4 regions of the Thermoanaerobacterium sp. CMT5567-10 genome follow, and region 2 is predicted to be linked to each of the others. Evidence: riboswitches for the same ligand, from Rfam matches in the RefSeq annotation. Region 2 holds a riboswitch; each other region holds the start of a gene.
The links. A riboswitch is a leader RNA that binds a small molecule or an ion and turns the genes downstream of it on or off. The one in region 2 is predicted to bind S-adenosylmethionine.

Region 1 (8,467 bases), 1.4 Mb from region 2:
TCGTCTTAGATTTCATTATACCCAGTGCATACAATGGAACTTTTATCTTAAAATTCATATAATTATTATCCCCCATCATTATATCTACAAAGTATGATAGCACATTTGGAAAATATCTTACTGATTTTTCTATGAAGTCCATATTATTGTAAGTAAATTGCGCTAATCTGTATGCCCATCTTATGTCAGGCACAACTTCTCTATTAAGCCTAAGAGTATATTCGTCAAGTTCGCATTCTCCATTGAAATGCTTTTTTATAACGTCAAATGATATATTTGCAGTAAGCAAAGCATTGTATATTCCCTCACCTGTAAATGGATCGGCAAGCCTTGTGGCATCTCCAATTAGCATTATTTTATCATTGTTAAATGTCCCATTTCTTCCATTCTGAAATGACAGTTGATGCCCGTATATTTTGCATTCTTCTACATTGCCAACTACAATTTCGTCAATCATATTAGAAAGATTTTCCTTTATTTTTGATGTTTTACTTAAAAAAGTTCCAACGCCGATAGACAATCTATCTTTTTTGGGAAATACCCAGCCGTAGCCGTATTTTATAGCATTAAAGTCTACCACAACTTCTCCCTTTAATCTTTCAACATCGCTATTATCAACGTATATTTCTGCTTCAAGTGCAATACCTTTTTTGCCGTTTAATAAATTTGCTTTATGTGCCACAGTACTGTTTATTCCATCCGCACCTACTAATATCCTTGTTTCATATTCGCCTTTGTCTGTCACAACAACAACTTCTTTGTCATTGTTGTAAAAATCAAAAACCGTTTCTCCATCATGTATTTCACATCCCATTTCATTCGCTTTGTCTATTAAATATTTATCAAATTTAGTTCTATCCACTTGATATATGATAGGTTTTTCAGTCTCTAGGACTACTGATTTATTGTTTGGAAATTTAAAAGCAATCTTATATGTGGTATCCTCCACATAATCACTTATATCAAGATCTAACATTTTATAGCACCTTGGCGTTATTCCACCGCCGCACGCTTTATATCTCGGTATAGTATGCTTTTCTATCAATAAAGCTCTATATCCTTGAGTTGATAATTTTCTAGCTAATGTAGATCCTGCAGGTCCGCCGCCAATGATAATTACATCATACATTTTTTTCACCTCTATATTAAATTATAATTGCAATGCTTAACAAATAAAAGTTGCACATCAGATATTTTAAATTTGATAAGCATATAAATATATGAGGTGGTTTTATGTTAATAAAAGTATTCAGAATTTTTTTCATACCATATTTTACATCCCTTGGTGTAGTCGTTGGTGGTACTATTTTAGGCTCTCTTTCATCCCTTTTCATATTTGAGTCTCCCATAAAAATAATTAATTCCATACTGAAAGATATAAGACTTTGGGCTATACTGGTGGGGCTTGGAGGATCTTTTACTACAATAAGAGGTCTTGAAATTGGTTTTAGCGGTGAATTTACACAGCTAGCAAAACAAGGATTAATTCTTTCTGGTGCTTTTCTAGGTTCTTATTCCGGATTTAAATTGATTACCTGCATAATAGGTGAATTCAAATGAATAAAATCACATCATTCGTAAGTGTCTTTTTAATAGGTGTAATTATAGGGGGATCAATTGTAAATGTGGTAAATGGCATCGTGATCGAAAAAATATCATTTGAAAGAGATGCATATAAATTAAACAATGCAGCACTAAATGAAAAAATAGAAAAATTGAATGAATCATTAAAGAATCAATCGTATAGAGTAGTAACTGATATAAAACCTTATGTTTCTAATAGTGACAGTAAAATCAGAATAGAAGTTGAAAAATATGTTAATGAAAAGTTGAAAGATATTTATGGAAAGCAAGTCGAAAAAATTAATCCAGATTTAATTTTTAACATATTCGATGGTCGAATTCTATCTATTGAGAATAAAAAAGTATCTTTAAAAGTAAAACACATTGTAGTAAGTACGACAATAGAAATATACATAACCGCACAGATAAATGAATAAATGAAGGAAAAATAAAGAGCAAGTTAACTTGTTATTGACATTAACAATTAACGAATATATAATTAATTTAACAATTTAATATTATAAATTCAAAACTCATCAAGAGTGGTGGAGGGACTGGCCCTGTGAAACCCGGCAACCGTCATATTTTTATGAAAATGGTGCTAATTCCTGCAAAGCGTTTAGCTTTGGGAGATGAGAAGATGTGAGTATTTACGCCTCTTCTCAGGAGGCGTTTTTATTTTACGCTTAAGGAGGTACAAAAATGCCAATAAAAATACCTGACGGACTACCTGCAATTGATATTTTAGCAAAGGAAAACATATTTGTGATGGCCGAAGAAAGAGCGATTCATCAAGACATACGGCCACTAAAAATCGCAATCTTAAACTTAATGCCTACAAAAAGCGTCACAGAAACACAGCTATTAAGACTTCTTAGCAATAATCCCTTGCAGATAGATTTAACATTTCTATATACTGCCTCTCATAAACCTAAAAACACTGCACCAGAGTATTTGGAAACTTTTTACAAAACATTTGATGATATAAAATACGAAAAATTTGATGGACTTATTATAACAGGAGCACCGGTAGAAACCTTGGACTTTTCGGATGTTGATTACTGGCATGAGCTTAAAGAGATAATGGAATGGAGTAAACACAATGTGTACTCTACATTTCATATTTGCTGGGGTGCTCAAGCTGGTCTTTATTACCATTATGGCATTCCTAAATACCCTTTAAAAGAGAAAATGTTCGGCGTATTTCTGCATAAAGTATCCAAAAAAATGTCGATTTACTGCGAGGTTTTGACGACGAATTTTATGCTCCCCATTCCAGGTACACAGAAGTAAGAAAGGAAGATATCCAATTAGTTGATGACCTTGAAATACTTGCTGAATCAAATGAAGCAGGGCTATATATAATAAGCGCAAAAAATGGCAGACAAATATTTGTCACAGGCCACTCTGAATACGATCCATTGACACTGAAATCGGAATACGAAAGAGACTTAAAAAAAGGCATACCGATAAAAATACCAAAACATTATTTCCCGGGAGATGACCCCAACAATGAACCAATTGTAAAGTGGAGAAGCCATGCAAACCTGCTCTTTTCAAACTGGTTAAATTACTACGTATATCAAAAAACGCCGTATGACATAAACTCCATTGAATAGACAATATATTTGTGCAGGAATAGAGATGTCGATAATCTTCTATTCCTGCATATTTTTATATATATCCTGCAAAATTATTCATTGACTTTTTTACTGCTCTGTGCTAATTTAATTATGCTATTTTAAAAATTTATAGAAAGGAATCATATATATGGAGAAAACACAAAAGCTCAAAAAAGACATAGGCTTATTTATTGCGACAGCATTAGTGACAGGCAACATGATGGGATCTGGCATATTTATGCTTCCAGCTACATTAGCATCAAAGTCCGGTCCCGGTGCAACAATACTTGCATGGCTCATTACAGGCATAGGGTCAATCCTTTTAGCATTGTCATTTGCAAACCTAGGCTCAAAGATTCCAAAGGCTGGTGGTCCGTATGAGTACTCAAAATTAGCTTTTGGCGACTTTATAGGTTTTATAAATGCATGGCTTTACTGGAATGGTTCTTGGATCGGAAATGCCGCTGTAGTCATAGCAGTTGCAAGCTACTCAAGTGCTCTATTTCCAATTTTATCTCAAAGCCACCTAGCAGCTTTTTTATACACAAGCGCTATTTTGTGGATTTTTACAATAATAAATATAATAGGTGTAAAAAGAGCTGGCTCGACACAAACAACCATAACTGTCTTTGAAGTATGCCTTTTTTTATTTTTCATAATTGTGTCTGCAGTGCATTTCAAAACAAGCAATGTTTTACCTTTGTTTCCAGCAGGAAAGGGCATAAATACACTGTCTGCAGCAGCTACTTCCACATTATGGGCATTTGTAGGACTTGAAACTGCGTCGATAACTGCTGAAGAAATCAAAAACCCTGAAAGAAATGTGAAGTTAAGCACGATTTTTGGCATATTAATCGCAGTAGTAATGTATCTAGCTATAAATCTCTCTGCGATGGGTGCAATGCCTCAAAACGAACTTGCAAAAAGTGCTTCTCCAATTGCTGACATACTTAAACAGTTTTTAGGTAAAAACATAGCAACTGTAATTATTGTTGGCTCTGTAATAAGCGTTCTTGGCACGACGGTTGGATGGCTTTTATCAACAGCCCGTGTTGCGTATGCGGCAGGAAAAGATGGATTGTTTCCTGAAATCTTTGCTAAAGTACATCCAAAATACAAAACACCTCATGTTTCGTTGATTATAGGTTCTGTACTGGTTAATCTGCTGTTGTTGATGAACTATACAAAGTCTTTAGTCTCAGCCTTTACGTTCATAATATTGCTGGCTACGCTTTCTTTCTTGCCTGTTTACGCTTTTACGGCAGCATCTGAAATCATGCTTCTCATAAAAAGAGATAAGAAGGTAAATGTACTAAGCTTCATCAAAAATTCATTTGTGCCGCTTTTAGGCTTCATTTACGCAATATGGACAATATACGGATCTGGAGCCGAGACAGTCATGTACGGATTCATAATGCTTATGTGCGGAATACCATTCTATATTTATATGAAATACAAAAATTCAGTAAAATTGGATGAAGTACGAAAAGTCTTAAAAAGCTAAAAAGGCTGCAAAAAGTGCAGCCTTTATTTATTCATTATTTAATTGCTATCTGTATTGTTGTCTTTTATCGTCTTTGCTATAAGTGAAGCAAAGTATTTTGCTCCAGAAGGCTCCAGATGTACTGCATCTGGTGAAAAGAATGAATCATGGCCATAACTTGCTTTATACCAATCAATCAATGTTGTATGCGGATATTCAGAAGATACTTTATTTAATGTTTTATTTACCACGCTTTCCCATGGTCGAGGAACACGCACATTCACTAATATTATATGTTTTACAGGTTCTGCAGCTTTTAAAAGGGACAGCAGTTGATCTTCTGTAAAAGGTCCATTTGTACCTAACTCAACTATCAGAGTATCGCTGATTTTTCCCTTTGCCTTAAGAGATTTTACGACATCTTTCGCCTGATACATCTGGCGTCCCACTTTACCATCTATTGTAATTCCGGGCAGCATTTCTTCCAAATAAGGCTTCGTATCGATCAATATAGAATCACCAATAATCGTTATCCCTTTCCCGTCCTGAATCTTAACATCAGTTTGACCACTATCATTTGACTCTACACTTGAGTCCGCCTTTCCACCTTTATATGGATAATATTTTATATCCCTCCTATTATCTGGTATATTAGAACTGTCTTCTTGTACAATACCATCACTTGTAACATCGCTATTTTCTACATAAGATGGTGAAACATTTTTGCCATTTCCACCTCCACTGGAGTTTAAAGATACTGACGCATTAGCAGGCATTATCCCGCTCATTCCTGCTATAAATATAGACACTAAAACTGTAGATACTATAACTAACACGGATGTTTTAAATTGAAGGAATATTTTCCCTTTTCTAAGCCTTAAAGATTTTATATCCTGAATCATTCTTTTAAGTGCACCATGCCTAATAGGATCTTCTATATATCTCCATGACAAGGCAGATATAAGTATAATCAAAAATATCTGAAGTACTGCCCGTATTGGATTTATACCTTCTGTATCAACTGCTGGAGTAGTCAAAATGAGTACAGGAAAATACCAAAGATATACACCATAAGACCTTGCACCAAGCCATCTTAAGGGAAAACATCCCAATGCCTTACCTAATAAACTCTCTTGATGTGCTGATATCGCTATTGTAACCGCAGCTACTATAGATAATAAAAACATTCCACCTCTGTATACAAAAGTATCATATTGATTAACATAGACAAACATTATGAAAATTACTAATATTGATAAAAATCCAATTACATCCAAAATCAACCTCTTATTTCTTGAAATATTGTTTGAAAGCTTATCACTTGGTAAAATCAATGCTAAAGCCGATCCTAAAAGCAGCCCAAAAGCACGTGTGTCAGTCCCATAATAAACACGGCTGGGATCCATACCAGGCTCATACAGCATTCCCATAGCCAAAGCAGATGCTACAGATAGCAGTAAAGTCAAAAACACAATATATCTTTTTTTCTTCAAATATTTAAATAAAATAATCAAAACAAGAGGCCATATAAGGTAGAACTGACCTTCCACAGCTAATGACCATAAATTCCCAAACGTAGATGGAGGACCAAATTTTGCAAAATAGGAAACTTTGTGAAAAATCAGCCACCAGTTGTTAATATACAATATGCTTGTTATTGCATCACCTTTTATAGATGCTAGCCTTCCAGGATCAAATAATGTAACATAGCAAACCACCAAAACTACCATTATAAAAAGTGCAGGAAATAATCGGAGCATTCTTCGCAGCCAAAAATTTTTTAAATCTACTTTGCCGCTTCTTTCCCATTCAGCAGAAATTATATTTGTTATCAAATACCCAGACAAAACAAAAAATATGCTGACACCCAAAAATCCCCCCTGCATAAAGCTTAAATTGAGATGGTACCCTATGACAGCAAGCACGGCTATTGCACGAAGGCCATCAAGCCCTGCCATATATCTCACATTGCTGTTTAAAGGCCTTGGCATCGAGATCCCCTCCTATAGTCTGATTCCCTTATCTTAGCATAAATAATATGTATATCAAATGTTATAATGTTATATTTTTGAATAAAATTCAAAATATTACAAAATTTTTCAATATATCTCATAAATAACCTTTTTTCTTTAATCCATTATATATTATCAATATTACAAAAGCATTACAACATATAAATAAAATATAAATATCTCATAAATATTTATTAACAAAAAGAGCTCTTTAGACGTTTAAAAGAGCTCTTAACATAACCATTACTATATTGATTTGTATTATTCTTCCAACAATTCTTTAACAATGTTTATACCATTAAGCTTCATATGATATAAAAACATCACATGTGTCAAATCACCATCGTGTGGAATAATTTTAAGCCTCTCAGCAGTTTTTACACTTATATCATAAGTCTCAACACAATTTTCTGGCACAATGACATTAACACTTAAATTGTTGGCATTTGCAACCATCTTTATAGAAATTGCTGTCTGATATACACATAAATCGGTGCAATTTCCAACGATGATAAAAGTAGACTTTCCTTCTTTAAGCATGCTGATTATCTTTTTTAAAAACGAGTTCCCATCGTCAAATTCTCCACCAAAAAACACATTTAGTGAATTTTTCTCATATATCTGTGGCTGTCCTTTTATTATCTCTAAAAGTTCTTCAACGATAGAGCTTTCATCAGTTCCTTTTACACAGTGCTGTGGATAATCGGCAAATTCCGCTGCATCTTTAATATGGGCATCATTTATAAACAGTATATTTTTTATGCCCATTCTGTAAGACGCATTTATCAAATTCTTTATAGGTTCTATTATGCCTCCAATTCTGGGACTTGATAGTGCACCACTTTTGCAAAAACCATTTACCATGTCTACCACAATCAATGATACATTGTCAGCATTTCCGGAATCATTTATAACTGTACTAAGCTTCATATCATCCAAGTTGCTATAAAAGTCAAACAAATAATTTAAAAAAGGTCTTGTATTGTACAAAAAACTATCAAAATTCATTTAAAAAACCTCCTTCCATTTAGTTAAATATATATATTAATTTTATATCAAATTATATACCAAAAAAAGAGGCTTTAGCCTTAAAGCCCCTTTAATTTAGACTATAAAACGTCTCCCTTGCTGACGCTACAAGTTTACCATCTTGGTTGTAAGCATCGCATACAGCAACAGCAGTAGATTTTCCTAAGTGAATTATCTTTGCAAAAGCATCAATTTTATCCCCGATCTTAACAGATTTTATATAGTTTATATTCATTTCAAGAGTGACCATATTTCTTCCCATCGTCTTTGCTGCAATTCCCATTGCCGTATCCATAAGTGAAAACACCACTCCTCCATGTGCAATCCCAAAAATATTTAAATGTTTCTCTGAAATTATAATTTCCATTGTAACTTTGCCACTATCTAGCTCAACTATATCCATTCCAATTAGATTATGATATTGTGCATTCTTATTTAATTCAATTATTTTTTTGAATAAATCTTCGTTTATGCCATTATTCCTTACTTCCAAACTTTTACCATCCTTTCATGTCTTTTTACATAATTATATCATTTTTTATCGCAAATCTTAATCTCTCTATAGCTCGGTTTTTTAATTTTACTGCACTTTGATATCCTATGCCTACCTCTTTTGCTATTTCCACCAATGATTTTCTATTAAAGAAGTATAATAAAATTATATTTTTTTGCTTTTCCGTCAGGCTATTTAAGGCATCTTTCAAATCTTTCATTGAAATACCTTTAAAAAACTCCTCTTCTGGTGATAAGCCGTCACT
Region 2 (8,467 bases):
TGATACTTTTACCTGTTCCCCATAATCAGGGTGTGTCATCCATTCTCCTTCAATCTTTAAAGTCTCACCGATTCCCACGTACGGCATATAGCCCACAACAGTAATAGAATCTGTTTTAGAATTAAGCTCTAATACAGCATATCCATTTTGTTCGTTTTTAAATATTATCTCCTCAACCGTACCTACTATTTCCACCATTCTTATCCCTACTTTGCCTTATTCTATTAACATTGTATATTATTTTTAATTATATTTGAAGCACATATCACATTTTTTCAATTTTAAACTTTATCTTAACGATCTCTTCGTATAAAAGTGCTATATCTGCCTTTGTTGCAGGAAGATTGTACATGGCTTTGTCGTCATAATTTAACGAATCTAAATTAGCAAAAAACGTCTTCATCATAGAAGCATCTCTCATGTGTTTCTCTATTGATGCCTTCTTTTGATAAACTTTTATATTGCTTTCACCTACGTATATTAAACTAAATGATGCACACTCTTCTATCTTCCTTATTTTTTCATAACATATATATCCGTAAGCAGTGTCCTTTGCTACCTTAGGGATCCTCACCTTTAACTGTATCAAAGTAAAGTCACGAGCTAATGGAATTGGAAATGAATTTCTTATGCCAAGGCTTTTCGCATACTTTTCTCTTATAGCACTTAAGTCTACAGCATATCTTTTTAGCGTCTTATTTAAGCAACTTTTTACACTGCACTTTATATACGATACATTACCATCCAAGTCTATAAGTTCTGTTCCATTTCCGTATTCATCTATATAATAAGGTAAAATAGCAAGGTACACATCTGGCATCTCAACATTTCTCATCTCCATTACTCCTTTGTGCGAACTTATGTTTGTATTTATTATATAAGATAATTTTTCCAAAGTCAATAAATAATTATCAAGAATTAATCATAATTTTCTGATTTTTTTTTTTTTTTTTTTTTTTTTTTTTTTTTTTTTTTTTTTTTTTTTTTTTTTTTTGAATTTTATTACAACATATACATTTATTGACTGTTATCAAAATTTATAATATAATAGAAAATGTCGAAAAAAGGAGAAAAAGAATATGAATTATGATGAAGATAAACTTATATCGCATCTTTTGATGTCACTAAAAAACTATAATTATGAGACATACAAACACAGTCTAAGAGTTGCAAAATTATCTTTTAAGATTGCTAATATAATTAGATTGGAGCCAAAGGAACAGATATCAATATATAAAGGTGCACTTCTGCATGATATAGGCAAATTGATGATACCAATTAGCATTTTAGCAAAGCCAGACAAACTTACAGATGCAGAATACGATCTTATCAAATTGCATTCCAGTTACGGTGCAAATATGCTGGAAGTGCTGCCTCCACTTATGTATTTAATACCTGCTGTTTTATACCATCACGAAAGATTGGATGGCTCGGGGTACCCTTACGGTCTTAAGTTTATCCCATTAAGTGCTCAAATAGTAGCTATTTGTGACTCTTTTGATGCTATGACAAATAAAAGACTATACGCTTATAAAAAGGTAAAAAGCTTTAAGGAAGCAATTCAAGATTTAAGAGAATGCGGTACAAAATACAATCAGATGTTAGTTTCAGCGCTGGAAAATGTATTAAAAAACAGCAAATCATCTCTTGATAAAAATAATCATAATAAGGGAATTGCCATCTAATAGATTTTTTAAAATTATGTGTTATAATATTATTAGCGTAGCGTACACATTATTAATGCGGCTATAGATATATAAAAGTGCCGCAAGCCCGGAATTTTTCCGGGCTTAAAATTTATTTATTGAAAGCAAGTTTCTTTAGTATTTCTACTCTATCAGTTCTCTCCCATGTAAGGTCAAGGTCTGTTCTCCCAAAATGTCCGTATGCAGCAACTTGCCTATAAATAGGCCTTCTTAAATCAAGATCTCTTATGATTGCAGCAGGTCTTAAATCAAATACTTTCTTTACAATATCTGATATTTCGTCATCAGGAATCTTACCAGTGCCAAAAGTATCAATATTTACTTCTAATGGTGTAGCAACACCTATCGCATACGCCAGTTGAACCTCGCACTTGTCAGCAAGGCCAGCAGCAACAATATTTTTCGCAACATACCTTGCAGCGTATGCAGCAGATCTATCAACTTTTGACGGATCTTTGCCAGAAAAAGCTCCACCGCCATGCCTAGCATATCCGCCGTAAGTATCAACTATTATCTTTCTACCTGTAAGCCCACTGTCGCCTTGTGGCCCACCGACAACAAACCTTCCTGTCGGATTTACGTATATCTTCGTATCCTCATCAATTAGCTCTGGCGGAACAATTGGCTTTATGACATATTCTTTTACATCATTTTCTATCTTGTCATGGTCAACATCAGGTGAATGCTGTGTTGATACGACTATCGAGTCTACTCTCTTCGGAACATCGTCAATGTACTCTATTGTTACCTGTGTCTTTCCATCAGGCCTTAGATAATCTAATGTACCATTTTTTCTGACCTCTGCCAGTCTACGAGCAAGTCTATGAGCGAGCGATATAGGAAGTGGCATAAGCTCAGGAGTCTCTGTACATGCATATCCAAACATCATGCCTTGGTCCCCAGCACCTTGTTCTTCTAGGTCATCATGTGAAATACCTTTTTTTACTTCCAATGCTTTGTCAACTCCAAGCGCTATATCAGGAGACTGTTCATCAATAGATGTAAGAACAGAGCATGTACTTGCATCAAAACCATATTTTGCGCGAGTGTACCCTATCTCCTCTATGACTTTTCTTGCGACTTTAGGTATGTCCACATAACACTTGGTAGAAATTTCACCCATAACTAAAACCATTCCTGTTGTTACAGCCGTCTCACATGCTATCCTTGCATATGGATCATTTTTAAGTATTTCATCAACTATTGCATCAGATATTTGGTCACAAATTTTATCTGGATGTCCTTCAGTTACAGATTCTGAAGTAAAATATTTTTTCATTTATATCCTCCTTTTTATCTCATAAAAGACCTTAAACAAAATAAAACCTCTCCAAAAGAAGAGGCACAATCACCCTCATCTTTCAGAAGTTACCTTCTGCGAGAATTAGCACCTTGTCATAAAGACAGGTTGCCGGGCTTCATAGGGCTCCTCCCTCCACCTCTCTTGATAAGAGTTTTCGTTATTTAACTTAAAATATAATAACACAGTATATTTAAGAAGTCAACTTAAAAAATTTTAGTCTGCACGTAAAAAGTGCTTGAGTACCCTAGTTTTGCAGCAAAATTTTATGTAGCGTAACCCGGAACCAGCAATTTTACTAACGATTCCGGGTAAAATTTTTTTAAATTTTTGTCATATTTTGGTTGCGGATTATTATGGATTGTGGTATAATATAGTTATATTGAATTTTATTGGGGGAGTTTAATGTGTATTTAAAGAAAAGCAAACGTAGTTCCGGAAGAATATACTTATCTATTGCAGATGGATATCGCGATAAAGAAAGAGGGCATACAAGGACTGTTACTATTAAATCCCTTGGATACCTCGATGAACTTCAAAAACAATACGATGATCCTATCGCTTTTTTTGAACAAAAGGTTAAAGAATTGAATGAACAAAAAGCCATGAAAAAGGCTCCAATTGCTCTTAATTTTTCTCCTAATGAAAGACTTTTGGTTAATACGGATAACCGTAAAAACTTTGGCTATGCTGCATTTAGTAAGATTTATCATGAGCTTGAATTGGATAAATTTTTGAAAAACAGGCAGCGTCATTCAAAAGAAGAGTATGATGCTAATGCTATTATGAAACTTCTCGTATTTTCACGCTTATTGTATCCTGCTTCAAAGAAAAAGACTTATGAGAATAGAGATATATTCTTTGAGAGGTCTGATTTTTCTTTGGATGATATCTACAGATGTTTATCTTTTTTCAATAAGCATAGTGATGCTTTGCAACTTTGGGTTCATGAGCATATTAAGTCTTTATATGAACGAAATACTAATCTAGTTTATTACGATGTTACCAATTATTATTTTGAAATTGATGAACAAGATGAATTGCGTAAAAAAGGCGTTTCTAAAGAACATAGACCAGATCCAATTGTGCAGATGGGATTATTTATGGACACCAATGGTATACCTATTACATATAAACTTTTTCCTGGTAATGCTCTAGATAAAACTACACTTATGCCTATGTTAAGGAAAATACAACATGATTATTCTTTGGGAAGAATTATTGTAGTTGCTGATAAAGGCATCATTACTGGCGATAACATTTGGTATACTTTATCTGCTGGTAATGGTTATGTATTTAGCTATTCTGTTCGTTGTGCGGATAAGGAATTTAAGAAATATGTCCTTGACGAAAATGGATATACATACAGAGGAGATAGCTTCAAGATAAAATCCAGACTTTATCCAAGAGAAATATTAGTAACCACCACTAAAGGCAAAAAAATGAAAAAGGTAGTTGATGAAAAACAGGTTATTTTCTATAGTGAAGAGTATGCCTTAAAAGCAAAATATGAACGAGCTGCTACAATAGAGAAAGCAAAAGACCTAATTAAAAATCCAGCAAAATACAATAAAGCTACATCTTACGGTGCTTCCAAATATGTAAAGAATCTCATTTTTGATGAAGAAACTGGCGAAATATTAGAAAGTGCTCATCAACACTTAGCATTTGATGAGGAAAAACTAAAAGAAGAAGAAAGATTTGATGGATACTATGCAATAGTTACTAGCGAATACAAAGAATCTGATGATAAAATTATTGAAATGTACCGTGGCCTTTGGAAAATAGAAGAATCTTTTAAAATAACTAAAAGTGATATCGAAAGCAGACCGGTGTATTTATCACTAAAAGAGCATATTGATGCTCATTTTCTGATATGCTTTATATCACTTGTAATTGTGAGGATACTTGAATATAGATTAAATGGAAAATATTCTGTTTCAGCTATACTTGAGAGTCTAGCAAAAGCATCCTGCAGTTACATACAAGAAAATTATTACCTGTTTGATTTTAATAATGATGTTCTTGAAGATATAGGTAAAGAATTAGGTATTGATTTTGGGAAAAAGATTATGACATTAGGAGAGATTAAAAAAATTTTAGGAGAAGTAAAAAAATGACATTTCCACTACAACTTATTGACAAAAACAGAAAGCCCGAAAGCCTTCATTTTAAAGGGCTTATGGGCTTTTTTTATCCTTTTTTGCTGCAAAAGTCAGGATATAATAACACAGTATATTTAAGAAGTCAACTTAAAAAATTTTAGTCTGCACGTAAAAAGTGCTTGAGTATTCCCAAGCACTAATAAATTAACTATATATGAATAATGAAGGGGTTATTTTTGCCTTTTAGAATTCAACAAACTTATCTCTTGATACACCACATACAGGGCATTTTTCTGGTGCTGTATCAATTGCAGTATAGCCACATACTGGGCAAATATAAACTTTAGAAATATTTATGTCTTCATTTTTCAATGCTGCAGCTTTTGCATCTGTGTACATCTTTGCATGTAATTTTTCAGCTTCCAGCGCTCCATGAAAACTTCTGTCTGCAGATTTCTCTTCTTGTAAATCTGCAACAGCTCTATATGCAGGATACATCTCTTCTACCTCAAACGTCTCACCTGCTATAGCTTTGTCAAGATTTGCTACAGTATCTCCAATCTCTCCTAATGTCCTATAGTGATTTGTAGCGTGAACCAGTTCTGCGTACGATATAGCTCTAAAAAGCTTCGCTATGTTTGGTTTGCCTTCCTTCTCTGCAACATCAGCAAATATTTGGTACCTCATATGTGCCTGGCTTTCACCAGCGTAAGCATCACTTAGATTTTTTGTCGTCATTTCTCTCATTTCAAATCTCCTCCTTAATTTTTTTAATCTAATACTTTATCCCCCGGTTTCCAGCCGACAGGACAAGCATGGCCTGTTTGAAGTGCGTTAAGCACTCTTAGTATTTCATCGACATTTCTGCCGATTACTGGCTCATGTACAACTTCATAATCAATAATTCCATCTGGGTTAATGATAAATGCTGCTCTTAAAGCAATACCAGCATCTTCAATAAGTATACCATACTGTTTGGTGACTTCTTTATTGTAATCAGATAAAAGCGGAAAATCGACTCCCCCAAGGCTTTCTATCCACGCCTTATGGGAATAAACGCTATCTGTGTTTATGCCTAATAACTCAGCATTAAGTTTGTCAAATTCAGGCTTCATCCTATTAAACTCTGGTATCTCAGTAGAACATACGGACGAAAAGTCGAGTGGATAAAAGAACAATACAACCCATTTCCCTTTATAATCGGATAGAGATATAGGACCTTTAGTGCTGTCTAATTTAAAATCAGGAGCTTTTTTCCCCACCAAAGACATATGTAACCACACCTCTTCACATAAGTTATTATTTAACTACTAAAATTTCGTAAACATACAGGGAAAACTATTAATATCGCCTTTCCATTAATAATCATTTTCCCTTCACAAGTACTATTATACACCATTTATTTTTGATGTCAATATGTTTGTTGAAAATATTTATCACTTGTGATAAAAAAATATCTTCTTAGAACATTTTATTTGAGATTTGAAAATTAATGATAGCAGGAAAAAATGACAAAATAAAAAAAGGCCTTACAGCCTAACTTCTATGGTGGAGGGAGATGGATTCGAACCATCGAAGGCATGAGCCAACAGATTTACAGTCTGCCCCCTTTAGCCACTTGGGTATCCCTCCATGAAATATTATATTCTAAACCAATAAAATTATCCTCTATCGACTTAATAAAAATGGTGGTCGCAATAGGGCTCGAACCTATGACCCCCTGCTTGTAAGGCAGGTGCTCTCCCAGCTGAGCTATACGACCATGTTATGGTCGGGGTGGAGGGACTCGAACCCCCGACCCCATGCTCCCAAAGCACGTGCGCTACCAACTGCGCTACACCCCGGCGTCTTGCGACATATTTGATTATAGTAGAAATCAAATAATTATACAAGATTTATTATTCTCCATTTTGGGCGATTTTTGATAAATAACTCGCTATTTTTTGATATTTTTCAATTATACTCGTTATTGCTCTGACATCATTATTATACTCAAAAATGGCAATAATAATATCAGTTTTTATTATTAATTTATCAAATTGTAACATTGCTGTAATATATAAAAGGTACAATATGGTTATATAAAAATGGAAAATTTTTAGGAGGGATTTCATTGAACTGCCGAAAGCTGATAAGTTTAAGTTTAGTCTCACTACTCATATTTTCTTCTGTTATTATGCAGAGCATTTCTGCAAATGCGTATTCTGTAATCACTACAAATGAGAACCAGCAAGTACTCAGTAAAGGAGTTACACAAAAAAATATTACATATTTCACTACAGATGGTTTTATAAATGTCAATGTTCTTTACATTGACCTAAATGACAGCAATACATCCATATCAACCATCTTCAATCCATCAGGTTTTAAAGATAGGATGAATGTTGAAGACATGGCAAACGGAAATGGTGCAATAGCAGCAGTAAATGGCGATTTTTTTGATACAAAGCAGGGATTTATCATAGGTGCATCAGTTAAAAATGGAAACCTTTTGACTGTTCCTTATTACAAAGGAAACTACGCCACGTTTGCAATTGATAAAGACAACAATCCATCTATAGGCTATTGGAAAAGTACTTCATTAAATATAACACTTCCAGATGGAAGTCAAACACCCATAAGTGCATTAAACAATATTGGTTCATTAAGCAATGGCACATCATGTGTAATCTTTACAAAAGATTGGAATTCAAATACGCCCGGTGTCAGCGATAATTACAAAGATCTTGTTGAAGTTATAGTTGATAGCAACAACAAAGTCGTAGATGTAAGGCAAGGGAAGGGACCCACTTTAATTCCTGATGGCGGCTATTCAATAGATGCTACTGGCAATGTCGCTTCAACTTTATTAAATCTTAAATATGGTGATACTGTAATCAAAAATATATCTACAGACCCTCCATTTGACAATTTCAAAATGGCTGTAAGCGGTGGGACTATTCTTGTATCAAACGGGTCTATCCCACAGCAATTTACTGATAACGTAGACGGCATATACGCAAGAACAGCCATAGGGTATACGCAGGACAGGAAACATGTAATTATAGCGACAGTCGACAATGCAAACACAAGAGGAATGACAGAAAAAGAATTAGCCCAATTGATGATCAATTTCGGTGCGTATGATGCAATGAATTTAGATGGCGGTGGCTCAACTCAAATGGCAGTTAGAGAACTAGGGGACAGCCAGGCAAAACTTCAAAATACCGTACCAGGTTATGAAAGAAATGTTGCAAATGGCGTAGGCGTATTTAACACAGCCCCAGCAGGAAACCTTTATGCACTAAAATTAGAAGCTGACAGCTCAAATGTCTTTGTAGGTACTCACAGATCCATCACAGTAAAAGGTTACGATG
Region 3 (8,467 bases), 100 kb from region 2:
CGCTGTTTTAATGAAATACTAAACATTTTAATCACCTACAAGATTCCTTTTAATCTCATCATAATACTTTTCCATCAATGCCCTCTGCACTATTTCTTTAGCTTCGTCGAGATTGCTTGTACTATTCAGCTTTTCAACAAGATCTTTGCTTTCTATAAACGAAACACTTAAATCGCCAAGTATCTCTATCCACATCTTGTCATTATCAGGTGCAACCATTAGAAAAGCTGTCTTAATGATTTCATAATCATTGATTAAATTTTTCATTCTAACTTCGCTTTTTACTTTTCCAAAAATGATGATTGGTTTATTTAAACTAGATGCTGTACAATGGTAGATCACAAATCCTTTGCCAGGAAGAATAATCTTGCCAAGGCTCTCTCTTCCCAAAAGCTTCTCTTTTATTGAATCAATTTTTTCTTTGTCTAAATCACCCGTATTAACAAAATCATCTAAAAGAGAATCAATAATCGTCTTTGAGTTTTTCCCAAATATATCTTTAAACTTAAGAGAGCTGCACAATTCAATAATTCTTTTGCCATATTCGGCTATGTGCAAAAGCTCTTTATACTTATCGCCTTCTGCCTTTCTGCTGGAAAAATCCATTATGAAGTCTGTATTTAATGCCTCTTTTAACTTTTTGACGTCATCGTCTAAAAGTAATGGATTGACAATTACCGTTTTTTTGTCCTTTATGTCAAGAGGTATAGTAGATACAATTAAGTCAATATCATCTCTATCTTTAAAATCTTTTACTCTAAGGCTTGAAACAGTATCTACAATGTTTAACTGCGGAAACATCTGAAGCTTTGATAGAAGCATTCTGGATGTTCCTATTCCACTTGCACATACCACTAGAATATTATGCCTTTTCGTTTTGTCATTTTTCCTTGCTATAGCTGCTCCAAAATGCATCGCAATATAGCCAATCTCATCATCTGGAACATCAACATCAAGCTTATTCTTCAATACATTTGCAATTGATATGCACCTTTCAAACAGTGCACTATACCTATCTTTTATATCGCTTATAAGGGGATTCCTTATTGCAAGGCCCATCCTTAGTCTAAAAATCGTAGGTCTTAAATGAGTCTTTAAACCACTTAAAAGCATTGAATCATCTCTAAAACTTGTGCCAAATACTCTTTCAGCAACATCTATCATCTCGTATAAAACTTCATTTACAAATTCGTCATTTACATCTTCAGTGTTTGCTCTATATCTGGCACCTTGAAGATGAATTGTTATATAACCGATTTCATCTTCAGGAATAAAGACATCAAATTCTTCTTCCAAATATTTTGCAAGCATTTCTGCAAATCTGTACTCATCTGATTTTTTAAGTTCAAAAAGGCTTTCATTACCTATTTTGATCTTTTCGCCTTCTTTTATTCTCTTTAACGCCAATGCCAAGTGAACTGTAAGCCCCATATAAGAGCTTTCAGCCAGCTCGTAGTCCAGTGATTTCTCTAATCTTTGTATAGCTTTCTCTATCTTCAAAACTGTGTCATAATCGATAAGTCGCAATAGCCTGTCATTGATGTCCTCACTTAATCTGTTTATATTATTGTACCCTCTATTTAAAAATTCCATTAAGTCCTTCGTCTCAACATTGTCATAGAGAAAATTTATTATAGCCTTCCTTATATTTCTTTCATCGCCTTTTACATATATGCCCACACCTGGCTTAGTCACAATTGTGACATTTTGCCTACTTAGCCATTTATCTATTTCTTTTATGTCATAGCTAATTGTAGCAGTTGTGACATTGTACTCTCTTGCAAAATACTCCAGCTTAACAGGCTCTTTCATTTGTAGTAGCTCTGATAGAATTAATTTTCGCCTTTTCTCAGCATCTACACTAGGACGATAACCTATAACATCAAAATTAAATTTCTCTATATCGCTGTCGCTACCATCTACTGTCAAAACACCTTCATTGTTTTTTAACTTTAAGTTATAATCTTTGATGTATTCATTTATGGCATTTATCTCTCTATAAATTGTTCTTTTGCTTAATTTATAATTAGCGACGATATCGTCTAAGCTGTACATCTCTTTTGACATAACTTTTTTTAAAATCTCTAGTTGGCGCCCACTTAGTTCTTTCATAAGATTTTGTCCTTTCGTCTATGACAAATTATTAATAAGTTAACTTATCTTACATTTATATTATAAGCAATTATTCTCATAATTCAACATAAACTTGTAAGCACTGTGTCAATATTAGAATGACATAAATTTAATATCTCCGGACATGAAAATTTTGCTTGACTTTTCATTTTTAATCCTATATAATCATTTTAACAATTTAAAATGAAATTATTCTCTTATCCAGAGAGGTGGAGGGACTGGCCCGATGAAACCCGGCAACCGGCACGAAAGTGCAATGGTGCCAATTCCTGCGGCTTTAATGCTGAGAGATGAGAGAGGAACTAACCTCTTTCATTGGGAGGTTTTTTTTATTGCATTTTTGACGTTCCAACTTTTCATAAAGAGGGTGAAATATTTTGATATCAATTAAAAATCTAAGTAAAGTCTACAACACAAATGGAAAAGATGTAGTTGCACTCAAAGACATCAATTTAACAATAAATGATGGAGAAATATACGGCATAATGGGCTTAAGCGGTGCAGGCAAATCATCGTTGATTAGGTGCATAAACATGCTTGAAAAGCCTACAACCGGAAGCATTTCCATAAATGGTACTGAAATGACAAAGTTAAGCCCAAAAGAACTTCGTGAAATGAGAAAAAAGATTGGCATGATATTTCAGCATTTCAATCTTTTAATGAACTCTACAGTGTATGAAAACATAGCTTTTCCTTTAAGAATCTCAAAAGCTAAAGATTCTGTTATAAAAAAGCGTGTAAATGAACTGCTTGAAGTTGTGGATCTTAAAGACAAGAAATACGCATATCCTTCACAACTATCTGGTGGTCAAAAACAAAGAGTCGGCATAGCAAGGGCGCTTGCCAACAACCCCGATATAATCTTATCAGATGAAGCGACATCTGCATTGGACCCGACTACGACAGAATCAATATTAAACTTACTTAGAAACATAAACAAACAATACGGTATAACAATAGTCGTCATAACACATGAAATGTCAGTCATAAGAAACTTATGTGATAGAGTCGCTGTTTTAGAAAATGGCGTTATCATCGAAGAAGGAAATGTAATAGACATTTTTTCCAATCCTTCTACAGAAACGTCGAAAAGATTTTTAAAAGATATGATAGCAGAGCTTCCTCCTGACATCCTCATAGACGACAAGAATCCAAATGAAGAAATATTGCGTCTGTCATTCTTTGGTAGCAGTAGCAACGAGCCTGTAATATCACATATGATAAAAAAGTTTAATGTTGATGTAAATATAATTTCTGGAAATATAGAAAGAGTCCAGAACTCTCAAATAGGAAATCTCCTTATAAAGATTAATGGAGATCCAAGTTCTATAAAAGATGCAATAAAATTTTTAGAAAAAAACAGCCTTAGAATAGAGGTGCTTAAAAATGGTATCATTTAGTAACACAATACAATACTTAATAAACTTATGGCAGCTTATGGAGCAGCCTTTGTGGGAATCACTGTATATGGTATTTTTCTCTACCCTTTTTTCTGTAATAATAGGTCTACCGCTAGGAATAATACTTGTAATAACAGATAAAGGCCATTTATCTGAAAACATCAAACTAAACCACATATTGGGTACCATCATTAACATTATGAGATCAGTACCATTTATAATTCTTATAATTGCGATTTTCCCACTTTCAAGGCTTATAGTAGGTACTACAATTGGACCAACAGCAGCAATAGTACCTCTGTCAGTTGCGGCTGCCCCTTTTGTAGCAAGAGTAATTGAGTCATCTCTAAAAGAAGTTGATTGGGGTGTCATAGAAGCATCAATATCTGTTGGTGCAACAATACCTCAGATAATATTTAAAGTCATGATACCAGAGTCACTACCATCACTGATATTGGGTGTAACTCTTACAATCATAAATATTTTGGGATATTCTGCTATGGCAGGTGCTATCGGAGGAGGTGGACTTGGAGATCTAGCTATAAGGTATGGATATCAAAGATATGAAACAGATGTACTTATTGCAACAATAATCGTTTTAATCGTCTTTGTAGAAATCGTACAAAGATTAGGAAACTACCTGGCAAAAAAGGTTGATAAAAGATGAAAGGATGGTATAGATGAAAAAAATAATATTATTGATTACATTAATATTGACATTATCATTCGCCATTGTAGGCTGCACTAAATCAAATAATAATGAGACCAGCTCAAATGCAGGTAATAATTCAGACAAAATGACAAAAATAGTTGTAGGGGCAACCCCAAATCCTCACGCAGAAATACTTAATGTAGTAAAGCCAATTTTAGCAAAAGAAGGAGTAGATCTCGAAATAAAAGAATTTACTGACTATGTAACTCCTAATACGGCATTGGCCGATAAACAAATCGACGCCAATTTCTTCCAACACGTCCCGTATTTAGAGGATTTCGAGAAGAAAAAAAATGTAAAGTTAGTTCCTTTAGTCAAAGTACACGTAGAACCAATGGGAGCTTATTCAAAAAAGATAAAATCGAAAGATGAAATAAAAGACGGCGCAACAGTGGCAATCCCAAATGATGCTACAAATGAAGGAAGAGCATTGTTGCTGTTACAAAAAGAGGGTTTAATAAAATTGAAGGATTCAAATGGACTAACACAAACTCCCAGAGATATTGTCGATAATCCTAAACATTTAAAAATTGTAGAGCTTGAAGCACCTCAACTGCCAAGGACACTTCAAGACGTAGATTTAGCAATAATAAATACAAACTTTGCATTAGAGGCAAATTTAAATCCATTAAAAGATGCAATTTTCATGGAAGACAAAGATTCACCGTATGCTAATGTATTGGTTGTAAGACCTGACAATCAGAATGACGCTGCTATACAAAAATTAGCAAAAGCTTTAAATTCCGAGGAAGTCAAAAAATTCATAGAAGACAAGTACAAAGGTGCTATAGTACCAGCATTTTGAAATCTTAGTAAATAAAAGCCCGTGTCTCACGGGTTTATTTTTTGCTATAAATTAAATCTTTCATTTACTCCTTGAAAATATTAACTTGTTTAAATCATTCAAATATGGCAGTCTTATAATATAACTTACCAAAAGATACAAGGCTAATCCAGATGATACAGTAATAAACATTACGATCCATTTATTAGATATTACCATTATCAAGTTAAAATACATAATTGTATCAGCTATGCTCATTATAAGCGCAGATATAAGTGGTTTAAAAAACCAATTGTTATAGTCAACTGTAAGGCCTGTTACCTTAGCTAATACTCTAAAATTTAATATGAACACAAGAATATCCGCAAATATAAAACCGTATATATATCCAAATAGTCTTAAACTAGGTATCGGAATTAGGACATACATAGCTATTACTGAAATAACGGTCCAGATAACAGAATTTTTCAGGACTACATTTTGCATTCCAAGTCCATTTAATATGCTAGTAACAATAGATTCCAGATATGCAAAGATGCTTCCTGCAGCAATTACTTTTACTAGTGCTCCTACACCAGGACTATTTGGATAAAGCAAAGAAGCTATCTCTTCAGGTAACGTAAGAAACAATATAATAGCCGGTATTGCTATCATTGTAGTGTACCCTATTGCTTGATTTATGCGCAATCTCACTGTGTCCCACTTTTTTAAAGATGCAGCTTCAGAGACAGCAGGCAATACAGTAACAGATAAACTCATGGTTATTACTGCAGGCATATATGCAAGTGGATAAGCCATTCCTGAAAGTTTACCAAACTCTGATATTGCTTCTTTGTGCGTCAAACCAGACTTTATCAATCTGGATGGTATGATAAGAGATTCAAAAAGGTCAAGTATATTTACTATCATTCTAGAAATTGTAATAGGAAAGGATGTCTTTATTATCGTTTTGGCGATGTCTAATTTGTCCCATATCTTACCTTCATCTGGCATTTCTTCTTTTATATAGCTCAATTCACGTCTATAATAGAATATATACATAAGAAAACTTGTTACCTCACCAGCAGCAATACCCACTACAGCTATTGTAGCAGCATACTCTAATTTTATGTCAGTTAATATACTGAATAAATACAATGTCAAAGACACTCTTACAATCTGCTCCACTACTTCAGATACAGAAGCTGGAATCATATTTATTAACCCTTGAAAAAAACCTTTAAATATCGAAGATGAAGACACGATTATTAATACAGGTGTAAAAACTAATATAGATAGATATGCTCTCGGTTCATGTAGCAAGTTATCAGATATGTACTTAGCATTAAAAAATATGACAGATGAAATTACAATTCCCATAAAAATAACGATAAAAAATGATACTTCCATTATGCTAAAAATATTTTTCCTATTTCCTTTCGCTCTTTCTTCAGATACAAACCGGGACGTAACTGCGGTAATACCTGATGTTATGAATGTGATAGCTACGAAGTAGATTGGAAGCGCTATTTGATATATTCCTGTGCCTTCTGAACCAAGCAAATTTGAAAGAATAATCCTAAAGACAAACCCAATAGCCCTATCAATAACATTGGCTATTGTCAATATAAAAGCACCGCGAACAAAAGATCTATTGTGCATATAAGACACCTCACAATAGTTTATTCGCGGTTTTATTTATATATTACTGCTTAAAGTTTCTCTAAAACAGACTTTGCGTATTCTTTTGCTGTAAACAGCGAGTGATCTCTGTAGTTTCCGCATTGTATCTCGTTTGTCGCAGGGACATCTTCTTCTTTTGTTTCCAAGACTCTTTTTAAAACCTTCTTTAATACATCCTTTATTTCATCGACATGTGTGTCACCAAATTTTGTGAGATAGAATCCAGTCCTGCAGCCCATAGGCGAAATGTCTATTATATCGTCCATATAATCTCTAAAATACGTCGCAAACAAGTGCTCTAAAGTATGCATACCTCCTGTAGGTATTGAATCAACATTTGGCTGTGTCAATCTTACATCGTATTTTGTTACAACATCTCCATTAGGACCAACTAAAATACCTGCTTTTCTAACATACGGTGCCTTTACAGTTCTATGATCTAATTTAAAGCTTTCAACCTTAATATCCATCGTGTCACCTCTTTGCAAATTGATATATATTATTTTAGCATTTTTCTTCGTAAATTGCCAGTTACATTATTAAATGATTTTAATATAATGAAATAGGTTTATTTTAGGAGTTGATATGAGATGGAAAAATTGGAAGATTTTTTATCACAGCTTCTTCTAGCACTGCTATTATCTTATATAGAAGAAAATTCAAAAAAAGGCAAATACAAATATGACTGTTGCCTTGAAGATGAGTTCAATAGACTTAAAAATCAATACATTAAAATATATACACAATCAAATGTAATTGAAGGTACAGTTTCTGAAATCGGCAGCGATTTCATCAAAATAGACTGCAAAAAAACAAATGCATCCTATATTGTCCCAAAGAGTAGCATCTATGTTATAGAAAAAGGCGTTAATAGATATGAAGTTTCATAAAACAAAAACATCCGGCATAGCCGGAGGTTTTAAATGGGAGGAATTTTTCTGAATTTATCTATCTTAACTTATAGCTATAAGCCAATTCACTAAAATCTTCGTTTTTTATTATCATATCGTCAAAATCTTTATATCCAAATTCGCTTCTCATAAATTCTGCATATTCCGTGTTGTCTTTTTCTATTACTGCGGGCACAACTATCAAAATCAATACCATCAATGTTATTATTAATAACATTTTCTTCACCCACCCTTCAATACATATTATGCATCATATATCTATTTTTGTCAAGATTTACTTCATATAATTTTTTTTTGCAAGATTTCCTGTATTTTTGCAAATTTATTAGTTTGTTAACAAAATTTATGCATAATAATTGGCAACTGCATAAAACATTTTGCATAAATATGTATGAAGGATGTTTTTTATTTCCAATTTAATTGATTGATTACAAAATTTTTTTAATTAAACTTATAAAACTTTATAAAGTATCACTGTAATTGAATAAATCCTTTAATATTCTCTTTTGTCTGTTGCCTTTGCTTATTCCCTCTTTCAAAAAATTAAGGACAGTACTTACATGCACTGCTATACCATATGCTATACAGTTTTCATCAACATCAAACATGTTACTGTGAATAGGTTTATCTATTCCCAATTCTTTATTTCCACAGCCCAGTTTATAAAAACATCCAGGAACCTTTTTTAAATAATACGCAAAGTCCTCTACTCCAAGAGTCGGCAATACATTCTTTATATTTTCTTCACCAACTATGCCTAATGCACTTAATCTTAATATATTTATCATTCTGCTGTCGTTAATAAGGCATGGATATCCTTCAATCCTTGTAAATTCAACTTTACCTCCCATTAACTCCGCAGTTT
Region 4 (8,467 bases), 690 kb from region 2:
AAAGTTTTTACGGTTATCCGTATTAACCAAAAGTCTTTCATTAGGAGAAAAATTAAGAGCAATTGGAGCCTTTTTCATGGCTTTTTGTTCATTCAATTCTTTAACCTTTTGTTCAAAAAAAGCGATAGGATCATCGTATTGTTTTTGAAGTTCATCGAGGTATCCAAGGGATTTAATAGTAACAGTCCTTGTATGCCCTCTTTCTTTATCGCGATATCCATCTGCAATAGATAAGTATATTCTTCCGGAACTACGTTTGCTTTTCTTTAAATACACATTAAACTCCCCCAATAAAATTCAATATAACTATATTATACCACAATCCATAATAATCCGCAACCAAAATATGACAAAAATTTAAAAAAATTTTACCCGGAATCGTTAGTAAAATTGCTGGTTCCGGGTTACGCTACATAAAATTTTGCTGCAAAACTAGGGGTGCTTGAATGGAGTTAACTGCTTATGTAACGCTTATGGTAACATGACAGAGTCGGGTGTGCGGCCTTTTATTATTACCTTTAATTATTAAAAAAATTTAATACTTATTAGTAAAGTATAATACACAAAAAATATTCTGATATTTAAAATTTGTGTAAAGTTTTTTTTTATATTGTCGAAAATATTAGTAGTGATTTTAACTGCTTAGGGAGGTATTTATGTTTAAAAGTTATCGCAGCCGATTGTTTGCAATAATATTCGGAGTTTCGCTTTTTGTGTACCTTCTTTCATTTGTACACATTATAAAAGGGATTGGAAATAACATAATTACATCTATTTTAATTTTGCTTATTTCAGTTTTTATAGCAATGAGAGAATCGAAATACATGTCATATCCTCTGGAAAAATTAAATGAATGTGTTAAAAGAATTACAAATGGTGAATACGATTATAATATTGACATAGATGTAACAGAAGAATTTGCAGAGTTATCAAAAAATTTTAACAAAATGTCTTCTAAGTTAAAGTCGAATTATGAAGAGCTAAAAAAAGAATCTCAGGAGTTAATTAAAAAGAATAATGAATTGCAAGACCTTTATATGGAGCTTGAAGCGTCATATGAGCAGATGGAGGCTGTTACAAATGAACTTGAAGCATCAGAATCAAGGTATAGAACATTGGTTGATAATATGTCGGATATTCTTTGGTTTACCGACAAAGAGTACAATATAGAGTTTATAAATAACAGATCTTTAAAATTTTTAGATTATTTACCTGATGAAATGATAGGTAAAAAAATTTTTGAATACATTGATGATGATGATAAAAAATTAATGGAAGATTTAATGACCAGAAAAATAAATATGGCAGAAATAAAATTCAAAAAAAGAGACGGCTCAACAATTTTGACTGAGACTAGAGTTAAGACAGTGAAAAATAGTGAGGGTGAATTGCTAGGAATTCAAGGATTGTCCAGAGATATAACCGATTATTGCACTGCAAAAAAAGAGATACTGGAGAGAAATAGGCAAATTCTTGCTATAGGAAATGTGACACAATTGTTGACTAAAAATTTAGCGCCCCGTGATATACTTTATTCTATAGCAGAAAAAATATCAACAATATTGTCTTCTCCATTGTGTACCATAAGAACTGTCAATGAATCAGGGAATTTGGAGCTTATGGTGGCAGCAGGGGAATTAAAAGATATGCCTCTTCTAAAAGAGCTTTCTTTGACAACTGATGAAAATGTTAAGCTTCTTGTATCAAAGGAAATTACGATTTTAGATGCGAATAAATTTCCAGCAGATTACGTTTTGTTAAAAAGACTTAAACAATTAAATGTCAAGAATATAATTTCTGTTCCGCTAATATCGAAAGACAAGGCTGTAGGAACATTAAATATATTAACTACATCAAGATTAGCGAATGATATAAGCTTATTGCGATCTGTTGCTGATAGTGTATCTATTGCTATAGAAAATGCCAATCTCTACGATAATTTAAGAAATTGGTATCTAAGAACAATTGATGCATTGGCATATGCGGTTGAAGCAAAAGACAGATATACTAAAGGCCATTCTTTGAGAGTTTCAAAATATGCAGCAATTATAGGTGAAAGCATGGGGCTTCCAAAGGATGAAATAGAGAAGTTAAAAATTGCTGGCATATTACATGATATAGGTAAAATTGGAATATCAGATAAAATACTCACAAAACCTGGAAAACTTACAAAAGAAGAATATGATAAGATTAAACAGCATCCTAGTATATCGAAGAAAATTTTGGAACCTATAGGGCTGTCGAAAGATATAATAGATGGAATAGAAAAACACCATGAAAGGTACGACGGAAAAGGCTATCCATTTGGGCTTGATGATGATAACATACCATTGATTGCTGCAATACTGTGTGTTGCAGATTCATTTGATGCAATGACATCTGATAGATCATACAGAAAAGGGATGCCTTTTGACGAAGCCGTAAATGAATTATTAAAGTATAAAGGAACGCAATTCAATCCGCGGGTGGTAGATAGTGTGATATCTATTTATATGAGAGACAGAAAAAAGATTGAAAGAATCAAAAGAGAAATTGAGATAGCTAACTAAAAAGGATATAGAAAAGTATCCTTTTTTTTGTTACAATTAAATAAATGAGGTGTTTTTTATGTATCAGTCATTATACAGAAAATACAGACCTCGAAATTTTAGTGAGGTTTTAGGACAGAATCATATTGTTAGAACGTTAAGAAATCAGATAAAGACGGGAAGAATAGGACACGCTTATCTTTTTTGTGGGACTAGAGGCACAGGCAAAACCAGTGTTGCCAAGATTTTTGCAAAAGCAGTCAATTGTCCTAACAGTGTAGAAGGTGAGCCTTGCAATAGATGCCAAATATGTGAATCTGCAAACAACAATTCCCTTATAGATATAATAGAGATAGATGCAGCCTCAAATAACAGCGTTGATGATGTAAGAGAACTTAGAGACAATATAATATATGCACCATCTATATGTAAGTACAAAGTGTATATTATCGATGAGGTTCATATGCTATCAGGAAGTGCTTTTAATGCGCTTTTAAAAACGTTGGAGGAGCCGCCATCACATGCTATATTTATATTAGCTACTACAGAGCCAAACAAAATACCTGCAACTATTTTGTCAAGGTGTCAGAGATTTGATTTTAAAAGGATACCATCAAGAGTCATTTCACAAAATATAGAGAAGATTGCAAAAGACAGCAACATAAGCATAGAAAATAGAGCTATTGCGATGATTGCCCGTCATGGAAATGGCTCTATGAGAGATGCCATAAGCATACTTGAACAGTGTGTGTCATACAATGATGTTTTAACGTATGATGATGTATGTGACATTCTTGGTACTGTAAATGATGATACATTATACACTCTTGTAAAAAGCATAAATGATAGAAATGCAAAGGAAGTCATAAATCAGATAGATAAATTGATGCTTTATGGCATAGATGTAAGCAATTTGATCAAAGCGATGCTTTCATTTTTGAGGGACGTTGTTATTTACAAAACATGCGGTACAGAGTCCGAAGAAATATTAGAAACAGAGATAAACGATAAAATATTGAAGGCGTCGGAATTTGATATGTCGTTTTTGTCTAATGCCATAGAAAAATTGATAGATTTACAAGGGAAAATTAGATACGCGCAATCACCAAGAATATTATTTGAAATAACAGTATTGAAGCTTATAAATCCTGAAATATCACCTGATATAGACAGCATTTTAGATAGGATTAAGAAACTGGAAAGTAGATTGAATAACGTTAAAGTAGCATTTAATGGAGAAAATGATGATGGTATTATATCGAAAAAAGATGTAGTAAAATCCGAAAAGGGTGTTGAAGATGATAAAGTTGCTGCAGATGAAATAAAAAAAGAGCACATAGAAATTACTGAGAGTGCAGATAAAAGCGATAAAATCGATGTAAATGAAGTCTTTAATAAAGTATTGAATATAATAAAAAAAGATAGACCTATGATTTTTTCTTTTTTGAGTTTAGGCAAACCGTATTTGAAAGACGGTAATTTTATGATAGAATATCCAAAGGAGCATGAATTCTACAAAGATGAACTGAATAAAGTTGAAAATAAAGATTATATTAAAGATGTTATTAAGAAATTCACTGGAAAAGATTATATAGTGAACGTAGTAGTCAAAAAAAATGAAGATGACGAGTTGATTGAAGCGGTAAAAAAATATTTTGGCGATGTAGAAATTATAGATTAATTTATCACTACCCAGCCAAAATCAGCATATAAATAGGAAGAGAACACTAAATATTAATAGGAGGTATTGTGAATGGCAAAAGGAGGATTTCCTGGCGGTTTTAACATGAACAACATGATAAAACAGGCGCAACAGATGCAAGAGCAAATGAAGAAAGTGCAGGAAGAGCTTGAAAACAAGACGGTTGAAGAGTCTGCAGGCGGTGGAGCTGTAAAGGTAGTAGCCAATGGAAGAAAAGAATTGATCAGTATAAAGATTGATCCTGCCGTTGTTGATAAGGACGATGTGGAGATGCTAGAAGACCTAGTCTTAGCAGCAGTAAATCAGGCTTTAAGAAGTGCTGAACACATGATTGCAGAGGAAATGGGAAAAATTACAGGAGGCTTTAATATACCAGGCTTATTTTGAGGTGAATTAATTGATGAATGTTTATTCGAGGTCATTGTCAAGGCTTATTGATGAATTATCAAGACTTCCAGGTATTGGACGAAAAACAGCACAAAGACTTGCATTTTACATCTTGGATATGCCAAAAGATGACGTTATTAATTTATCTAATGCTATATTGGAGGCAAAAAACAATTTAAAATACTGCAACAAGTGTTATAATTTCACTGATAGCGATTTATGCAATATCTGTAGCGATGAAACCAGAGATTCATCTACTATTTGTGTGGTATCTGATCCGAAAGATGTAGTAGCTATGGAGAAAACAAGGGAGTATCGTGGTTTATACCATGTGCTGCATGGTGTAATTTCACCCATGGACGGTATAGGACCAGAAGATATAAAGATAAAAGAATTGCTAGAAAGGATTAATAATAACGACATAAAAGAGATTATTTTAGCGACAAATCCCGATATAGAAGGCGAAGCGACTGCTATGTACATTGCAAAACTTATAAAACCTTTTGGCATAAAAGTGACGAGGATAGCACATGGTGTACCTGTTGGTGGTGACCTCGAATATACTGATTCTGTTACTTTATCGAGGGCATTGGAAGGTAGAAGGGAAATGTAAATTTACAAAAATTAAATTCATATCAAAGTACCATAAAAATCATGGTAATAAGGAAAGAAAAGTTTCTTTCAAGCCATGATTTTTTTGTTCAGAATCAAGGAAATAATAATTAAGGAATATTGCTGAACACTTTTTTAATCAACTTTCAAGGAGAATTTTAAAATACAAGATACCAGAATTAAAAGAATGCTTGACTATAATAGTGTAAAGTGATAATATATTCATTAATAAATTTAAAAGAGAATATTGGAATCCTCTTATCAAGAGTGGTGGAGGGACTGGCCCGATGAAACCCGGCAACCGGCATTTATTTACGCTTGGTGCCAAATCCTGCAGGAAATACCTGAGAGATGAGAGGAGCGGCGTATTTTGGCCCTCTTCTCATTGAAGAGGGCCAAAAATTTTTAGGAGGTATGCCACATGGAATTTAAGATTGGATTGCTGGGATTTGGAACAGTAGGAAGCGGAGTCTATAAAATAGTCACATCAAGAAAACAGCATATAAAACAAAAAACGGGGTTTTATCCTGAAATAAAAAAAATACTAGTGAAGCATCCTGATAAACCGAGAAATATTAATGGTATAGATGAAATACTAACAATTGATGCTAACGAAATCTTGTGTGATAGCGAAATAAGTGCAATAATTGAAGTAATGGGAGGAGTTGATCCTGCTTACGATTACGTGAAAAAGGCGTTAATTTCTAAGAAGCATGTTATTACTGCAAACAAAGAGTTGATGGCAAAATATGGAGGCGAGCTTAGAAAAATGGCAGATGAAAATGGTGTATTTTTGAAATTTGAGGCAAGTGTTGCTGGAGCAATACCTGTTATACATCAGATTGAGAGACTCAAAATAACCGATGAAATAAATTTTGTGGGAGGAATAATAAACGGTACGACAAACTACATATTGACACAGATAATAGAAAAGGGAATGAAATATGATGAAGCACTTGCAGCTGCTCAAAAGCGAGGGTATGCGGAAAGCAATCCGGATTACGATATAAAAGGATTCGATGCTCTGTATAAGCTTGTGATTCTCATAAAAAAAGCATTTGATGTTGATGTTTCTGTTAATTCAATAATGAGATATGGTATAAATGAAATAAAATATGATGATATATATTATGCCGGAAAATGGGGATATAAAATTAAACCATTTGCATGGGCTAAATACGAGAAAGGCAATGTCTATGGGAGTGTAGAGCCTATACTAATAGAAGCTAACAATATTTTAGCAAGTGTTGGCGATGTAAACAATGCTGTTATACTGAGAGGAGATGGTTTCAAAGAGCTTATTTTTATTGGAAAAGGTGCAGGACAAATGCCTACAGGGGATTCAGTTGTTGCAGATTTAATAGATATACTATTGAATTACGGCATAAAAACAAATCGTACGGCAAAACATATTTCAGTTTTTAACGGTAGTTTTACAGATGTATTTTATATAAGACTTAAACTCTTTTACAAGTTTAATATAAAAAATATTTTAAAATTTTTTACTGATAATGGTGCTTCGTTTAAAGAGTCTGTTTATGATGGCAATACTTTTGCGGCAGTTTTCAAGCTTTTTGATAATGATATAAACAGGTTTATAGAAAGTTTAGAAAATAAAAAAATGAGTACGATAGAGAGTCTCTTCAAGGTGTTGTATAACGGCAATGAAGAGGATATTAGACATGTTAACACAATAGAAAGTGAAGTTATATAAAAAATTAGGCAAAATAGAATGTATATCATTATGAAATATTTACTTTAAAAACAAATCTGTGATATAATTGTTGTTGTAAGGTGATGGAGCTCACCTTTAAATGCATCGAAGCTGATGGCTCCTATTGGGTATACTAACTCAATAGGAGCTTATTTGTTACTATCTTATGAAAATGGAGGGCAATCTTCATGGAATACATCTATATAGGAATTGGCGGTTTTTTCGGTGCAATTTTGAGATATTTGATTTCGAGCTATTATCAAAGTATATTGCATACAGTATTTCCAATTGAGACATTCTTTATAAATATTTTTGGCTCATTTTTATTAAGTTATATATCAAATTTAACGCTTGAAGAATTTAAGGTTAATTTTAATATTAGATTGGCAATTACGACTGGGTTCATCGGTGCCTTTACTACATTTTCAACATTCACTAAAGAAACAATGGATCTATTGAGGAATGGAAGAATTGCAGTAGCTTTGATATATGTATTGCTATCGATATTTATTGGATTTATCATGTCATTTATAGGGTTTGAATTGGGAGATAAAACAGCAAAAATATTAAAAGGACGTGAAGAAAATTGATGTCAAATATTTTTTTAGTAGGTTTAGGAGGAGTTTTCGGTGCAATTTCAAGGTATGAGATATCTAGGCATATTAAGGAAAACAGAGAGTTTGTGGTGCCTATTGAAACATTTGTGGTCAATGTATTAGGTGCATTTCTCTTGAATGTTTTGTCAAACCCTAAGATTGTACATTTTTTTGATAATGATGTTAAGTTGTTTATTATGACAGGATTTATTGGAGCGTTTACCACTTATTCTACCTTTTCACATGAAACGATACACCTTCTTCGCCAAAAGCACTATGCACACGCTTTTTTATACTCTGCGTCCACCGTCATTGTTGGTCTTATCGGAGCTTATTTAGGATATTATATTGGAAATCTATTTTAAATATTGTAGTATAATATTGATGATACGAGAAGGGATGGTTCTTTTGTTATTAGATTATTTTAAATTACTGTCAGCGTTATCGCTATCACTGGACATCCTTGAGAGAAGAAATTTTGGGCATGCTCGCAAAGTTGCATATGTTGCCATAAGATTGGCAAGAAATTTAAATATAAAAAGAGATGAAGAGTATAAAATATTTTATTCTGCTTTTCTCCATGACATAGGCAAAAGTGACGTATATGAAGATTTTTATTCAAACAACACATGGGTGCATTCATTGAGAGGAAGCGATATGGTAAAAGACATGCCTAGAGGACATGAATTTTCTGATATTATAAAGTATCATCACGAAAACTGGGATGGAAGCGGATACTTTCATATTAATGGAAATTCTATACCATTTGAAGCTCAGATAATATATTTGGCAGATCAATTTGATGTGAAATACAATACAGTGTCTATAACAATGAATGAATACAGGACAAGAAAACATATAGAAAAATGGTTAAATGATAAATCAGGGAAATCATTCAACCCAATAATTGTAAACGCATTAAAAGATC

Region 1: another riboswitch for S-adenosylmethionine. It lies ahead of metA (homoserine O-succinyltransferase); the one in region 2 lies ahead of metK (methionine adenosyltransferase).
Region 3: another riboswitch for S-adenosylmethionine. It lies ahead of Q2T46_RS12170 (methionine ABC transporter ATP-binding protein); the one in region 2 lies ahead of metK (methionine adenosyltransferase).
Region 4: another riboswitch for S-adenosylmethionine. It lies ahead of Q2T46_RS08310 (homoserine dehydrogenase); the one in region 2 lies ahead of metK (methionine adenosyltransferase).

The regions. Positions count from the first base shown of each region.
Region 1 covers NZ_CP130558.2:865,787-874,253, forward strand. The annotation lists gene Q2T46_RS04515 (geranylgeranyl reductase family protein) at 1-1,129, opposite strand, end outside; gene Q2T46_RS04520 (YtrH family sporulation protein) at 1,234-1,560, shown strand; gene Q2T46_RS04525 (hypothetical protein) at 1,557-2,000, shown strand; SAM riboswitch class I at 2,094-2,202, shown strand; partial or broken gene metA (homoserine O-succinyltransferase) at 2,266-3,182, shown strand; gene Q2T46_RS04535 (APC family permease) at 3,334-4,689, shown strand; gene Q2T46_RS04540 (acyltransferase family protein) at 4,728-6,659, opposite strand; gene Q2T46_RS04545 (cysteine hydrolase family protein) at 6,942-7,688, opposite strand; gene Q2T46_RS04550 (PaaI family thioesterase) at 7,780-8,202, opposite strand; gene Q2T46_RS04555 (sigma-70 family RNA polymerase sigma factor) at 8,228-8,467, opposite strand, start outside.
Region 2 covers NZ_CP130558.2:2,293,039-2,301,505, reverse strand. The annotation lists gene Q2T46_RS11630 (ATP-dependent RecD-like DNA helicase) at 1-198, opposite strand, end outside; gene Q2T46_RS11625 (hypothetical protein) at 266-835, opposite strand; gene Q2T46_RS11620 (HD-GYP domain-containing protein) at 1,080-1,685, shown strand; gene metK (methionine adenosyltransferase) at 1,798-2,985, opposite strand; SAM riboswitch class I at 3,058-3,160, opposite strand; gene Q2T46_RS11610 (IS1634 family transposase) at 3,414-5,126, shown strand; gene Q2T46_RS11605 (rubrerythrin family protein) at 5,355-5,858, opposite strand; gene Q2T46_RS11600 (peroxiredoxin) at 5,882-6,382, opposite strand; tRNA gene Q2T46_RS11595 (tRNA-Tyr) at 6,658-6,743, opposite strand; tRNA gene Q2T46_RS11590 (tRNA-Val) at 6,798-6,873, opposite strand; tRNA gene Q2T46_RS11585 (tRNA-Pro) at 6,880-6,955, opposite strand; gene Q2T46_RS11580 (phosphodiester glycosidase family protein) at 7,225-8,467, shown strand, end outside.
Region 3 covers NZ_CP130558.2:2,395,452-2,403,918, reverse strand. The annotation lists gene Q2T46_RS12175 (BglG family transcription antiterminator) at 28-2,112, opposite strand; SAM riboswitch class I at 2,328-2,430, shown strand; gene Q2T46_RS12170 (methionine ABC transporter ATP-binding protein) at 2,511-3,533, shown strand; gene Q2T46_RS12165 (methionine ABC transporter permease) at 3,520-4,200, shown strand; gene Q2T46_RS12160 (MetQ/NlpA family ABC transporter substrate-binding protein) at 4,214-5,050, shown strand; gene spoVB (stage V sporulation protein B) at 5,111-6,670, opposite strand; gene Q2T46_RS12150 (S-ribosylhomocysteine lyase) at 6,721-7,161, opposite strand; gene Q2T46_RS12145 (hypothetical protein) at 7,282-7,581, shown strand; gene Q2T46_RS12140 (hypothetical protein) at 7,640-7,819, opposite strand; gene Q2T46_RS12135 (M20 family metallopeptidase) at 8,064-8,467, opposite strand, start outside.
Region 4 covers NZ_CP130558.2:1,603,242-1,611,708, reverse strand. The annotation lists gene Q2T46_RS08335 (IS1634 family transposase) at 1-276, opposite strand, end outside; gene Q2T46_RS08330 (HD domain-containing phosphohydrolase) at 657-2,549, shown strand; gene dnaX (DNA polymerase III subunit gamma/tau) at 2,608-4,209, shown strand; gene Q2T46_RS08320 (YbaB/EbfC family nucleoid-associated protein) at 4,282-4,617, shown strand; gene recR (recombination mediator RecR) at 4,631-5,230, shown strand; SAM riboswitch class I at 5,485-5,587, shown strand; gene Q2T46_RS08310 (homoserine dehydrogenase) at 5,651-6,943, shown strand; fluoride riboswitch at 7,014-7,074, shown strand; gene crcB (fluoride efflux transporter CrcB) at 7,132-7,533, shown strand; gene crcB (fluoride efflux transporter CrcB) at 7,533-7,904, shown strand; gene Q2T46_RS08295 (HD-GYP domain-containing protein) at 7,948-8,467, shown strand, end outside.